3 regions of the Kitasatospora sp. NE20-6 genome follow, and region 1 is predicted to be linked to each of the others. Evidence: riboswitches for the same ligand, from Rfam matches in the RefSeq annotation. Region 1 holds a riboswitch; each other region holds the start of a gene.
What was found. A riboswitch is a leader RNA that binds a small molecule or an ion and turns the genes downstream of it on or off. The one in region 1 is predicted to bind S-adenosylmethionine.

Region 1 (4,202 bases):
GTCTACAGCGACGACCGCAACACCCGCGAGCAGGTCACCCTGGCGCTCGGCCGCCGGCCCGCCGCCGACCTGCCGGAGGTCGGGTACCTGGAGTGCGCGACCACCCCCGCCGTGCTCCGCGCCCTGGAGAAGGGCGGCATCGACCTCTGCGTGCTCGACGGCGAGGCCGTCCCCGCCGGCGGGCTCGGCCTCACCCGCCAGCTGAAGGACGAGATCTACGGCTGCCCGCCGGTGCTCGTCCTCATCGGCCGCCCGCAGGACGCCTGGCTCGCCGCCTGGAGCCGGGCCGACGCCGCCATCGCCCAGCCGGTCGACCCGATGGCCCTCGCCGAGGCCGCAGCCACCCTCCTGCGCGCCCGGATCGCCCGGCGGACCCCCGCCCACCACTGACCGCTCCCGGCCGGCCGGAGGGCCGTCTCACCAGGAGAGAAGGGGCGGCCGGATCGGCCCGGCCGCCCGCCCGTGCTCGCTAGGCTGGCTCCATCCCTGTTTCGGTACCACCGGATGAGAGCTGGAGTCGGCCATGGTGAACGTGAACCCTGCGAACGGCGGCAAGGACCCCGTGCAGGTGGTCCGCACCTGGCCGGATCTGCTGACCTCGCTGCTCGCCGGCCAGGACCTCACCCGGGCCGACACCGCCTGGGCGATGGACCGGATCATGGCCGGCGAGGCCGTGCCCGTCCAGGTCGCCGGCTTCATGGTCGCGCTGCGGGCCAAGGGCGAGACGGTCGAGGAGATCGGCGGCCTCGTCGACGCCATGTACGCGCACGCCGAACCGCTCGACATCCCCGGCCCGGCGGTCGACATCGTCGGCACCGGCGGCGACCGGGCGAAGACGGTCAACATCTCCACGATGTCCGCGATCGTCGCCGCCGCGGCCGGGGCCAAGGTCGTCAAGCACGGCAACCGGGCCGCCTCCTCCGCGAGCGGCTCCTCCGACGTGCTGGAGAAGCTGGGCATCAGCCTCGACCTCGACGCCCGGCAGGTCGCCGCGGTCGCCGAGGAGGTCGGCCTCACCTTCTGCTTCGCCGCGAAGTTCCACCCCGCGATGCGGCACGCCGCCCCGGCCCGCCGCGACCTCGGCGTGCCCACGGCCTTCAACATCCTCGGCCCGCTCACCAACCCGGCCAAGGTCACCGCCCACGCCATCGGCTGCTTCGACACCCGGCTCGCCGGGCTGATCGCCGGCGTGCTCGCCCGGCGCGGCGCCCGCGCCCTCGTCTTCCGCGGCGACGACGGCCTCGACGAGCTCACCGTCTCCACCACCTCGCACGTGTGGATCGTCAAGGACGGTGCCGTCACGGAGACCGCCTTCGACCCGCGGGACGTCGGCATCGAGCTGGTCGGCATCGAGGCGCTGCGCGGCGCGGACGCCGAGTACAACGCCGCCGTCGCCCGGCGCCTCTTCGCCGGCGAGCGCGGGCCCGTCCGGGACGCCGTCCTGCTCAACACGGCCGCCGCCCTCGTCGCGCTCGACCTCACCGACGCGCCGCTCACCGGGCAGCTCGCGGCCGGCATCGAGCGGGCCGCCGCGGCGATCGACTCCGGAGCCGCCGAGGCCACGCTCAAGCGCTGGGCCGACGCCACCGCGCGCCGCTGACGGAGCCGGCAGGTGCGGGGGCGGCCGCCCCCGCACCTGCCCGGCCTTGACCGCTCCTCAGCTCTCGCCTAGAGTCCTCCACAGGTCATGAGTGGCAGCAACAAGCCCCAGCTTGCTGTCCGGCAACCCTCCGTCCGTGGCGGGGTGCCCTGGGTGAGGACCGGGCCGTGCGGCAAGTCGTCCGCGCGGCAAGCGCGGACCACCGGCGATGCATCCCCGGGGTCCCCACCTCGTGAGGAGCACCGCCATGTCGCTTTCCACCGAACTCTGCGCCCCGCTCGCCGTCCTCGGCCACGACGTCCAGGTGCCGCTCGCCTCCGGCGAGAAGGTCACCTACGCCGCCCTCGACTACGCCGCCAGCGCCCCCGCCCTCCAGCAGGTCTGGGACGACATCGCCGCGTACGCCCCCTACTACGGCAGCGTGCACCGCGGCGCCGGCTACCTCTCGCAGCTCTCCACCGACCTCTTCGAGCAGAGCCGCCGCACCGTCGCCGACTTCCTCGACCTGCGCGACGGCGACCAGGTCGTCTTCACCCGCGCCACCACCGACTCGCTCAACCTGCTCGCCGGGGCGCTGCCCGCCGGCACCCGCGTCTACGCCTTCGAGACCGAGCACCACGCCTCGCTGCTGCCCTGGCGCCACGCCGGCCTGACGGTCGAGTACCTGCGGGCCCCGCGCTCCCGCGCCGAGGCCGTCGCCGCCCTCGACGCCGCGCTCGCCGCGGGCGACCCCGCCGGACCGCGCCTGCTCTGCGTCACCGGCGCCTCCAACGTCACCGGCGAGCTGTGGCCGATCGCCGAGCTCACCGAGACCGCCCACCGGCACGGCGCGCGCGTCGTCCTGGACGCCGCCCAGCTCGCCCCGCACCACCGGCTGTCCGTGCGCGACCTCGGCGTCGACTGGGTCGCCTTCTCCGGCCACAAGCTGTACGCGCCGTTCGGATCGGGCGTGCTCGCCGGGCGCAGCGACTGGCTGGACGCCGCGGAGCCGTACCTCGCCGGCGGCGGCGCCAGCCGGACCGTGGCCCGCGAGGAGGACGGCTCCGTCGCCGTCGAGTGGCACCGGGGCCCGGCCCGGCACGAGGCCGGCTCGCCCAACGTCATCGGCGCCTACGCCATCGCCTCGGCCTGCCGCGCGCTGACCGCGGCCGGCTTCGACGCGCTGGAGGCCCGGGAGCAGGCGCTCGTCGAGCGGCTCACCGCCGGACTCGCCGGGATCCCGGAGGTGAAGGTGCTCAACCTCTTCGGCGAGGGCTCGGCCCGCGTCGGGGTGCTGTCCTTCGTGGTCCGCGGCTGGAACAGCTCGCACTTCTCGGCGGCGCTCTCCGCCGAGTACGGCATCGGCGTGCGCGACGGCCTGTTCTGCGCGCACCCGCTGGTGCGCACCCTGCTCGGCGGGGAGGACACGGCGCCGTCCGCGTGCGGTGCGCCCGAGCCCTCGCTGCCCGGCGAGCGCAGCCTCAACGCGATCCGGGTGAGCTTCGGCGCCGGCACGCCCGACGAGCACATCGACCGCTTCCTCGCCGCCGTCCGCGCGCTCGTCACCGACGGCGCCCGCTGGACCTACCGCAACGAGGGCGGCCGGTGCGTCGTCGACACCGCGGCCTGACCTACTCGTCCAGGCCCAGCGCGAACGCCGCCTCCAGATCGTGCTGCGAGTAGGTGCGGAAGGCGATCTGCGTCTCGGTGTGCTCCACGCCCGGCACCTTGTTGAGCCGGCCGGGGATCACCGCGGCGAGGTCCTCGTGGCGCCGCACCCGCACCATCGCCACGAGGTCGTAGCCGCCGGTCACCGAGTAGACCTCGCTGACGCCCTCGATCGCGGCGATCGCCTCGGCGATCTCGGGGATCCGGTCGACGCTGGTCCTGATGAGGACGATCGCGGTGATCACGGTGCGCGCTCCTGTGTGCTGGGGTGAGGCCCAGCGTATCCGCCGTCAGCTCGCGCGTCTGCCCTGCCGCAGACCCGCCGCCCGCACCGCCAGCCAGCCCGCGCTGAACCCGATCACGTGCACCAGGTACGCCACGCCCGGCACCGCGGACCCGACCGGCCACCACTGCAGCGCGAACCACAGCCCCAGCACCAGCCACGCGGGGAACCGCAGCGGCAGGAACAGCAGCACCGGTACCAGCGTCGTCACCCGCGCCCGCGGGTACAGCCGCAGGTAGCCGCCGAGCACGCCCGAGATCGCCCCCGACGCGCCGACCAGCGCCCGCACCGACTCGTCCGAGCCGGCCTCGGCCAGCGCGTAGCCGTACGTCGCCAGGTAGCCGATGCCCAGGTAGAAGAGGAGGAAGCGGGCCCGGCCGAGCCGCTGCTCCACACCGGGGCCGAAGACGTACAGGAACAGCACGTTGCCGACCAGGTGCAGCCAGCCCGCGTGCACGAAGAGCGAGGTGAGCACGGACAGCACCGGGATCTTGCCCGGGTCCGGGGTCGGCGTGCAGCCCTTCACGACCGGTGGCAGCGCGGCGAGCTGTCCGGCGTCCAGCGGTGCGTGGCCGAGGAGTTCCGCCGGCACCGCACCCCAGCGCTGTGCGAAGCGCTGCTCCGCGCACACCCGGGCGTCGCCGGTGCCGTACACCGGGTTGAGGCCGAAGC
Region 2 (4,202 bases), on a different contig from region 1:
TGTCCGCCTGCGGCCCCTTCTGACCCTGGGAGATCTCGAACTCGACCCGCTGGCCCTCCTCGAGGGTGCGGTAGCCGTCCATCTGGATCGCGCTGTAGTGGACGAAGACGTCCGCACCACCGTCGACCGCGATGAAGCCGTAGCCCTTCTCCGCGTTGAACCACTTGACGGTGCCCTGAGCCATTCCGAACTCCCCTTGTGCTGTGCTGGCCATTCACGGGTCCGCAGGATGCGTTCCCAGGTCCGGTGGGCCGGCCCGAGGGAACCCCCCCTTGGGCACAGCCTGTACGCCGCAGACCACCGCACGAGCCCCCGCGGAGGGGGCCGACAGGCGGGTGAATGCGTCGACCGCGGCTGAATGTATCCGGACAGGAGCCCTGTGCAACAGAGCCAACTTCTGGGAATTCCCGCACCATCCCGGGGGATATCACGGGATGAAAGCGCCATATCTTCGCAATTCGCGCGGGACATAACGGGCGCAGCACGACATAACGCTGCAGGAATTCTGACACTTGCCTGACAGATTCGCCCTGGCGCCCTTCGTGCGGCGTCTCAGCGGGCGGACGGGGCCTGCGGCCCGCCCGGGCGCCCGGCGCCCGCAGCCCGGCCGGCGCGGCCGCGCGGGGAATTCCGGGTATTACGGCAGTTCAGGGGCGACGTCGCGGAGGGAGGCGCTGCCACGTTCGGCACTCTACTCCTCCCATGACCCGTCGAATTCCACCGGGCACGGCAGGAGCCGCCGCCGGTAACGGAAAAAGGCATTCCGTTCCCGGCGGCGGCTCCGGTGGTGCGTACGCGTCGCGGACGGCCCGGTGCGACCGGGGCCGTCCGCGTGGCGGGGCCTCAGCAGCCGCCGGCCACCGCGGGGATGATCGAGATGCTGGCGCCGTCCTTGATCTCCGTCTCCAGGCCCTCGGCGAAGCGCACGTCGTCGTCGTTCACGTAGACGTTGACGAAGCGGCGCAGCTTGCCGGCGTCGTCCAGGATGCGCGCGGCGATGCCGGCGTGGTTCTGCTCCAGGTCCGCGATGACGGCGGCCAGGGTGGTGCCCTCGGCGGTGACCTCGGCGGAGCCGCCGGTGTAGGTGCGCAGGATGGTCGGGATGCGGACGGTGGCGCTCATACGGTGCTCCTTGCGGACGTGGTGAGGGGGGCTCAGACGAGGCCGGCGGCGCGGAAGGACTCCAGCGTCGGGCGGATGGTGGCGGTGAGGCCGGAGTCGGCGACCGCGTCGAGGGTCTTCAGGCCGTCGCCGGTGTTGATGGCGACGGTCTCCTTCGACGGGTCGAGCTGCCCGGTCTCGACCAGCTTCTTGAGCACGCCGATCGTCACGCCGCCGGCGGTCTCGGCGAAGATGCCCTCGGTGCGTGCCAGGAGCTTGATGGCGGCCACCACCTCGGTGTCGGTGACGTCCTCGACGGTGCCGCCGGTGCGGCGGGCGATGTCGAGGACGTACGGGCCGTCGGCCGGGTTGCCGATCGCCAGCGACTTGGCGATGGTGTTCGGCTTGACCGGGCGGATCACGTCGTGGCCGGCCTTGAAGGCGGCGGAGACCGGGGAGCAGCCCTCGGCCTGGGCGCCGAAGATCTTGTAGGGACGGTCCTCGACCAGGCCGAGCTTGATCAGCTCCTGCAGGCCCTTGTCGATCTTGGTGAGCTGGGAGCCCGAGGCGATCGGGACGACCAGCTGCTCCGGGAGGCGCCAGCCGAGCTGCTCGCAGATCTCGAAGGCGAGCGTCTTGGAGCCCTCGCCGTAGTACGGGCGGAGGTTGACGTTCACGAAGCCCCAGCCCTCGCCGATCGGGTCGCCGATCAGCTCGGAGCAGAAGCGGTTCACGTCGTCGTAGTTGCCGTCGATGCCGACCAGGGCGCCGCCGTACACGCCGGCCATGACGATCTTGCCCTGCTCCAGGTCGTGCGGGATGAACACGCAGGACTTGAAGCCCGCCCGGGCGGCGGCCGCGCCGACCGCGCCGGCGAGGTTGCCGGTGGACGAGCAGGAGAGCGTGGTGAAGTCGAAGGCGCGGGCGGCCTCGATCGCGCAGGCGACGACGCGGTCCTTGAAGGAGTGCGTCGGGTTGCCGGAGTCGTCCTTGACGTGCAGCTGGGCGGTGAAGCCGAGCTCACGGCCGAGGTTGTCGGCCTTCACGAGGGGGGTCCAGCCGGGGTTCAGGTTGGGCTTGCCGGCGACGTCGGCGGGCACGGGGAGCAGCGGGGCGTAGCGCCAGATGCTGGCCGGGCCGGCCTCGATGGCCTTGCGGAGCTCCTCGGCGTCGTAGCCGTCGTAGTCGTACGCGATCTCCAGCGGACCGAAGCACTCCAGGCACGCGAAGCTCGGTCCGAGCGGGAAGCGGGTGCCGCACTCGCGACAGGACAGCGCGGCGGCGGGGCCGAGGTCAACGGTGGCAGGGGTAGCGGTAGCCATGGTGGCGGAGGCCTCTCTCCTCATCTTCCCCGTGACGCGGGCGCGCCACAGGACGGAATTGGCACCTGTCCCGCGGGGGCCTGTGACCGCCCTGCGAGAAGGTTGCCGGGACGTCGACGGGCCGTTCCCTCAGTCCCTCTGGATGAGCTCTGTGAAGTTGTCGGTCCTGCGCTGCGGCGACCCCGGCGTGCGAAGGCGCGACCGCAGTACGAAGACTGTAACCGAAGGCCTGCGGGCCGAGACCCCGCGTCCGATACGCGAGACGAGAAGTTACGAGGAGCGAGACCGTGACCGAGCTGCCCCGTCCCGACGTCCTCCCGGAGGTGGCGACCTGGCTGCGCCGCCGCTCCTGGGCGGCGGCCGATCGCCCGGTGGAGCTGCTGCTCGCCGCCAAACGGGCGGCGGGACGGGACGGGACGGTCAGCGTGGTCCTGCCCGCGCTGGACGAGGAACCGACCGTCGGCGAGATCGTGACCGCGATCCGCGAGGAGCTGATGGAGCGCCACCGGCTGGTCGACGAACTGGTGGTGGTCGACTCCGGCTCGGTCGACCGCACCGCGGAGACCGCCCGGGCCGCCGGCGCGCGGGTGGTGCACCGCGACGACATCCTGCCGGGGCTGCCCGCCGTCCACGGCAAGGGCGAGGTGCTCTGGCGGTCGCTGCTGGCGACGTCCGGCGCGATCGTCTGCTTCATCGACGCCGACCTGCGCGAGTTCGACCCGGCCTTCGTCTCGGGGATCGTCGGCCCGCTCCTCACCGATCCCGGCATCGAGCTGGTGAAGGCGATGTACGACCGGCCGCTGGAGACCGACGGCGCGGTCGTGCCGGCCGGCGGCGGCCGGGTCACCGAGCTGGTCGCCCGGCCGCTGCTGAACATGCACTGGCCGCAGCTGGCGGGCTTCGTGCAGCCGCTCGGCGGCGAGTACGCGGCGCGCCGCTCGCTGCTGGAGCGGCTGCCGTTCCCCACCGGGTACGGGGTGGAGCTGGGCCTGCTGGTCGACGCCCTGGGGACGGCCGGGCTGGACGCGCTGGCGCAGGTCGACGTCGGGGTGCGGCACCACCGCCACCAGGACGGACAGGCCCTCGGACGGATGGCCGCCACGATCTACCGCACCGCCCTGGACCGGCTCGACCGCGCGGACCGGCTGAAGGCGGCCGAGGACCTCGTGCACCCGCTGCTCACGCAGTTCACCCGTGACCCGGGCACCAGCGGCTTCACCGCGCACACCCACCCGGTGACGGCGCTGGAGCGGCCGCCGATGCGGACGGTCGCCGAGTACCGGGAGCGCTGAGCGGCCGGCGCGGCGACCCGGCCGGAACGCCGCCGAATGGTTTGCCGCCCCGGTCCGGCGGCAAGCTAGGGGATATGGCCGATCTCGCGTTCGAACCTCCGCAGCAGTCCGGCGCCGCCCCCGTCCTGGTGGCCTCGAACCGGGGCCCGGTGTCCTTCACCAGCGAGGACGACGGCACCCTGACCCTCCGCAGAGGCGGCGGCGGGCTGGTCTCGGGGCTGTCCGCGATCGACGACCCGTCCGCGGTGTGGGTGTGCGCCGCGCTCGGCGACGCCGACCGCACGGCCGCCCGGCAGGCACCGGACGGCCGGCTGGACCGCGCCGGGCACGACGTCGGCGGCCAGGCCGTCCGGATGCTGGACATCGAGCCCGGCACCTTCGCACGGGCCTACAACGGCATCGCCAACTCCACCCTCTGGTTCGTCCACCACCTGCTGTACGACACCCCGGTCAGCCCGGTCTTCGACGACCGCTTCCGCCGCGAGTG
Region 3 (4,202 bases), on a different contig from region 1:
CCGCGCCGCCGAGCAGCCCGGCGATCTGCAGGCCGAGCACGGTGACCACCGGGATCAGCGCGGGCCGGGCGGCGTGCCGGGTGATCAGCCGCAGGCCGCCGACGCCGCGGGAGCGCGCGGCCTCGACGTACTCGGCGTCCAGGGTGACGATCAGGTTGGTGCGCACCAGCCGCAGCAGCACGCCGGCCAGCAGCAGGCCGAGGGCCAGTCCGGGCAGCACGCCGTGGCGCAGCACGTCGGCCACGGCGGAGCCGTCGCCGCTGCGCAGTGCGTCGACCAGGTAGAGGCCGGTGGTGCTGGACTGGTTCTGGAGCTCCAGTTCCACCTGGATCGAGGCGCGGCCGGAGACCGGCAGCCAGCCGAGCCGGACGGCGAAGACCAGTTTGAGCAGCAGCCCGACGAAGAAGACCGGGGTGGCGTAGCCGAGGATCGCGGCCAGCCGCAGCGCGGCGTCCGGGGCGCGGTCGCGGAAGCGGGCCGCGGCCATGCCCGCGGGGGCGCCCACGGCGATGGCCACCAGCAGGGCGTAGCAGGCGAGTTCGAGGGTGGCTGCGCCGTAGGTGAGCAGGACCGTGGATACGGCCTGGTTGTCGGTGGCGGTGCGGCCGAAGTCGCCGGTGGCGGTCTGCCGCAGGTAGTCCAGGTACTGGGTGAACAGCGGGCGGTCGTAGCCGGCGGCGTGCAGTTTCTCCTGCAGTTGGGCCGGGGTGAGCCGGTCGCCGAAGGCGGTGGTGATCGGGTCGCCGGTGGTCCGCATCAGGAAGAAGACCGCGGTGAGCAGCAGGAAGACGGTCGGGAGGATGAGCAGGAAGCGGACGGCCAGGTAGCGGGCCAGCGGCGAGCGGAGCGCGGTCAGCAGGGGCCGACCGCGCTCCGGGCGTCCGCTCAGGGACCGAGCGAGCGTCATGTCGGATTCTCTCGGGGTTCAGCGTCTCTCGGGGGCGGGGTGCTTCGGCTTCAGCCCTTGCCCACCTCGGCCCAGCGGAACCGGTAGGCGCTGTTCAGCTGGGCGGGCACGCCCTGCACGCCGGAGCGGGTGACGATCGCGGTGGAGCCCTGGAGCAGCGGGAGCAGCGGCACCTGCGCGGCGACGGCGTCCTGCACCTGCTTGATCTGCCGGGTGCGGGCGGCCGGGTCGGTCTCCGTCTCCTCCTGCTTGATCAGCGCCTGCACGGCCGGGTCGTCGTAGCCGTTGTTGACCCAGCTGTCCCGGGAGAAGAAGGAGCCGAGGTAGTTGTCGGCGTCGAGGTAGTCGGCGTACCAGCCGAGCTGGTAGAGCGGGTAGAGGTCGGCGACCCGGTCCTTGCCGTACTGGGCCCACGCGGTGGACTGGAGGTTGACCTTGAACAGGCCGGTGGCTTCCAGCTGGGTCTTGATCAGGGCGTACTCGTCGGTCGAGGAGGAGCCGTAGTGGTCGGTGTTGTACTGGAGGTTGAGGGTGACCGGGGTGGTCACGCCGGCCGCGCCGAGCACGGCGGCGGCCGCGTCCTTGGAGGGGCCGCCGTTCTTGTCGCCGTAGAGCCCCTTGAAGGACGGGGTGGCCCCGGTGATGCCGTCCGGCACCGAGGTGTAGAGCGGCGCGAAGGTGTTCTTGTAGACCTGGGAGGCGAGTTGGGACCGGTCGATGGAGTCGGCGACGGCCTGCCGGACGGCGAGCGCCTTGGCGGGGTCGGCCTGGTCGGTCTTGCTGCCGTAAGGCTGGGTCTTGAGGTCGAAGACGATGTAGCGGATGCCGTTGCCGGAGCCGGTGTGGACGGTGATGCCCTTCCTGGTGGCCAGGTCCTCCAGGTCGGCGGTGGCCAGGGTGCGGTAGACGACGTCGATGCCGCCCTGCTGGATGTCCAGTTTCAGGTTGTTCGGGTCGGTGTAGTACTTGAGCCGCACCTGCGCGGTCCTCGGCTTGCCCAGCTGGCCCTGGTAGGCGTCGTTGGCCCGGAAGGAGACGAGCGAGTTCTTCGCGTAGCTGGTGATGCCGTACGGGCCGTCCCAGGGCTTGGCTCTGACGATGGCGTCGTCGTCGAGGACCTTGTCGGCGGGGAAGACCTCCTCGTCCACGATGTAGCCGGCACCGGTGGAGAGCACCTGCGGGAAGATGCTGTCGTTGGCCGACTTGAGGGTGAACACGACCGTGGCCGGGTCCGGGGCGGCGACCGAGGCGAGGTTGTAGAGCAGCGGGGAGGGGCCGTTCTTGTCGGCGATCCCCAGCTGCCGGTCGAAGCTGAACTTGACGTCGGACGAGGTCAGTTCGTGGCCGTTGGCGAACTTCAGGCCGGGCTTCAGGGCGACCGTGTACTGGGTGGGTGCGGTCAGCTTGACGGAGGCGGCCAGGTTCGCCGAGACGTCGGAGGTGCCGTTCCTGGCGCTGAGCAGAGTGGTGTAGACCTCGTCCTGGATGGTGCCGGAGCCGGCGTCCCAGGAGCCGGCCGGATCGAGGCTGACGATCTGGTCGGTGGTGCCGATGGTCAGGGCGGAGGCGGCGGTGTCGGCGGAGGCGGTCCCGCCGGACCTGGTGCTGGTGCAGGCGCCGGCGGTGACCAGGACGGCGGCGGTCAGCGCGAGCGTGGCAAGGCTGCGGCGGCGCGTTGACGCGGGCGTGGTCGGAATGCCTTCTTCGGCAGGTGAGTCGTGCATGGCTGGTCTCCGGGTTCGCAGGTGCGGCGGCATGCGCGGACGGCGCGTCGGCGGTGCGCGTGCGCATGCGATGCGCACGCGGACCCGGACGCGGGGTGGCGCGATGCCTGAGGGGCGACAGGACGTGCAGAAGTCCGCGGCGCGGGCTGTCGGGGACAGCGGCGGGGACGGACGGTGCTGTCGTGCTCAGCTACACAGGGAGCTGGAGACCATGAGCAGGTCGATGTGGCGGCGGCTGTACAGAGCCGTGGGCACCCTCGTCCTCCCGGTCGGGGTCGGTCCGGCACGGGTGCCGGTGTCGTGCGCGCTTGCGGGAGGTCTCCCGCCGAGCCTTCACCTGGAGCACCCCACCGCGACGGAGGGTTGCTGTCCGGCCAGCCAGGGCTTGCACACCGGAACTCGTGGCGTGGCACGAAGTTAGATCAACAATTCGGGCCGGGTCAAGGGGGAGTGGGCGGAAGCCGGAACGGACGGGCCGGCGTGCGGCCCGCGGATGCCCGGAAGTTCGGACACCAGGTCGTGAATCCGCTCGATCCCGGCGTGCCGGGCGCAGACCGGTACCGCCGGGGAGACGTGGTGCGGAAGACTGTCGAACTTCCTCCCGAAGGACACCGAACTCCTGGGAGAACTCGCCAAGATCCGTCCGGGATGACCGAACTCGCCCGTTTCGCGCGAGAGTTCGCGCACCTGCTCTGACGCCGGCCGAGGGCGACGACGCCGAGCTCACCCTCCCGTTCTCCGGCGATCGCCACACGGCGTTACCACCGATTACGGGGCGGAGCCGCTGGCCGGACACACCCGCGGGTAGCGGCAGCGCACATCGCAGTCCGGCGTCGCTCCCCGCGTGGTTGCCGGCGCTGCGCCGGGACCGGAGGAGGCCGGTCACCGGGCCGGGCGGGCGTCCTCGTTCGGAAGGGTGTCGTCCATGCAGGCGATTTTCCGCAGGATGTCCACTGCCGTGGCGCGTTCGGGTTCCGGCAGGGCCTCCAGGAGCCGTTCGTTGATGCGTTCGGCGGGTGGGATGAGGGTTTCCAGAAGACGGCTGCCGCTCGGGGTCAGGTTCAGCAGGGTGCGGCGGCGGTCGGACTCGTCCCGGACCTGGGTGACGTGGCCCTGGTCGGTGAGCCTCCGGACGATGTGGTTGACCGTCGAGCGGTCCAGGGAGATGGCTGCGGCGACGGTGCGCTGGTCGATGCCGGGCTGCCGGGCGAGGGCGTTCAGGACCGCGAACTGCTGGGAGGTGATCTCCCGTGACACGTGGGTGGCCCACAGTGCGGTGTGGACCTGCTCGGCACGGCGGATGAGGTGCCCGACGTAGTGGTCCAGTTCCAGTGAGCGTGCCCGTGCCATGGTCTCGTCTTCCTCCACCGAGGGGTGCCGCGCGAGCGCGGCCGTTCCGTCCGCGAGTCTACGTTTCGGCGGCACTGCCCTGGTGTCCGGAGGTGCCGTCAGTCCTGCGCGGCGCGCTTCGAGGCCCGTCCCGGGCGTTCGGCGTAGGGCGTGCCGCGGGAGCCGTCCACGCCGACCTCCAGCCGTCCGATGCGCTCGATCTCGACCACGACACGGTCGCC

Region 2: linked by a shared signal. The riboswitch ahead of thrC (threonine synthase) and the one ahead of SNE206_RS28120 (aminotransferase class V-fold PLP-dependent enzyme) in region 1 are both predicted to bind S-adenosylmethionine.
Region 3: linked by a shared signal. The riboswitch ahead of SNE206_RS30215 (ABC transporter substrate-binding protein) and the one ahead of SNE206_RS28120 (aminotransferase class V-fold PLP-dependent enzyme) in region 1 are both predicted to bind S-adenosylmethionine.

Annotation. Positions count from the first base shown of each region.
Region 1 is NZ_BPRL01000048.1:27,261-31,462, forward strand. It holds gene SNE206_RS28110 (hypothetical protein) at 1-390, shown strand, start outside; gene trpD (anthranilate phosphoribosyltransferase) at 524-1,600, shown strand; SAM riboswitch class IV at 1,684-1,801, shown strand; gene SNE206_RS28120 (aminotransferase class V-fold PLP-dependent enzyme) at 1,848-3,209, shown strand; gene SNE206_RS28125 (Lrp/AsnC ligand binding domain-containing protein) at 3,211-3,492, opposite strand; gene SNE206_RS28130 (rhomboid family intramembrane serine protease) at 3,538-4,202, opposite strand, start outside.
Region 2 is NZ_BPRL01000004.1:69,720-73,921, reverse strand. It holds gene SNE206_RS04600 (cold-shock protein) at 1-184, opposite strand, end outside; gene SNE206_RS04595 (MoaD/ThiS family protein) at 844-1,122, opposite strand; gene thrC (threonine synthase) at 1,155-2,423, opposite strand; SAM riboswitch class I at 2,441-2,572, opposite strand; gene SNE206_RS04585 (glucosyl-3-phosphoglycerate synthase) at 2,711-3,715, shown strand; gene SNE206_RS04580 (trehalose-6-phosphate synthase) at 3,790-4,202, shown strand, end outside.
Region 3 is NZ_BPRL01000055.1:32,520-36,721, reverse strand. It holds gene SNE206_RS30220 (ABC transporter permease) at 1-907, opposite strand, end outside; gene SNE206_RS30215 (ABC transporter substrate-binding protein) at 958-2,631, opposite strand; SAM riboswitch class IV at 2,931-3,038, opposite strand; gene SNE206_RS30210 (MarR family winged helix-turn-helix transcriptional regulator) at 3,514-3,981, opposite strand; gene SNE206_RS30205 (fumarylacetoacetate hydrolase family protein) at 4,080-4,202, opposite strand, start outside.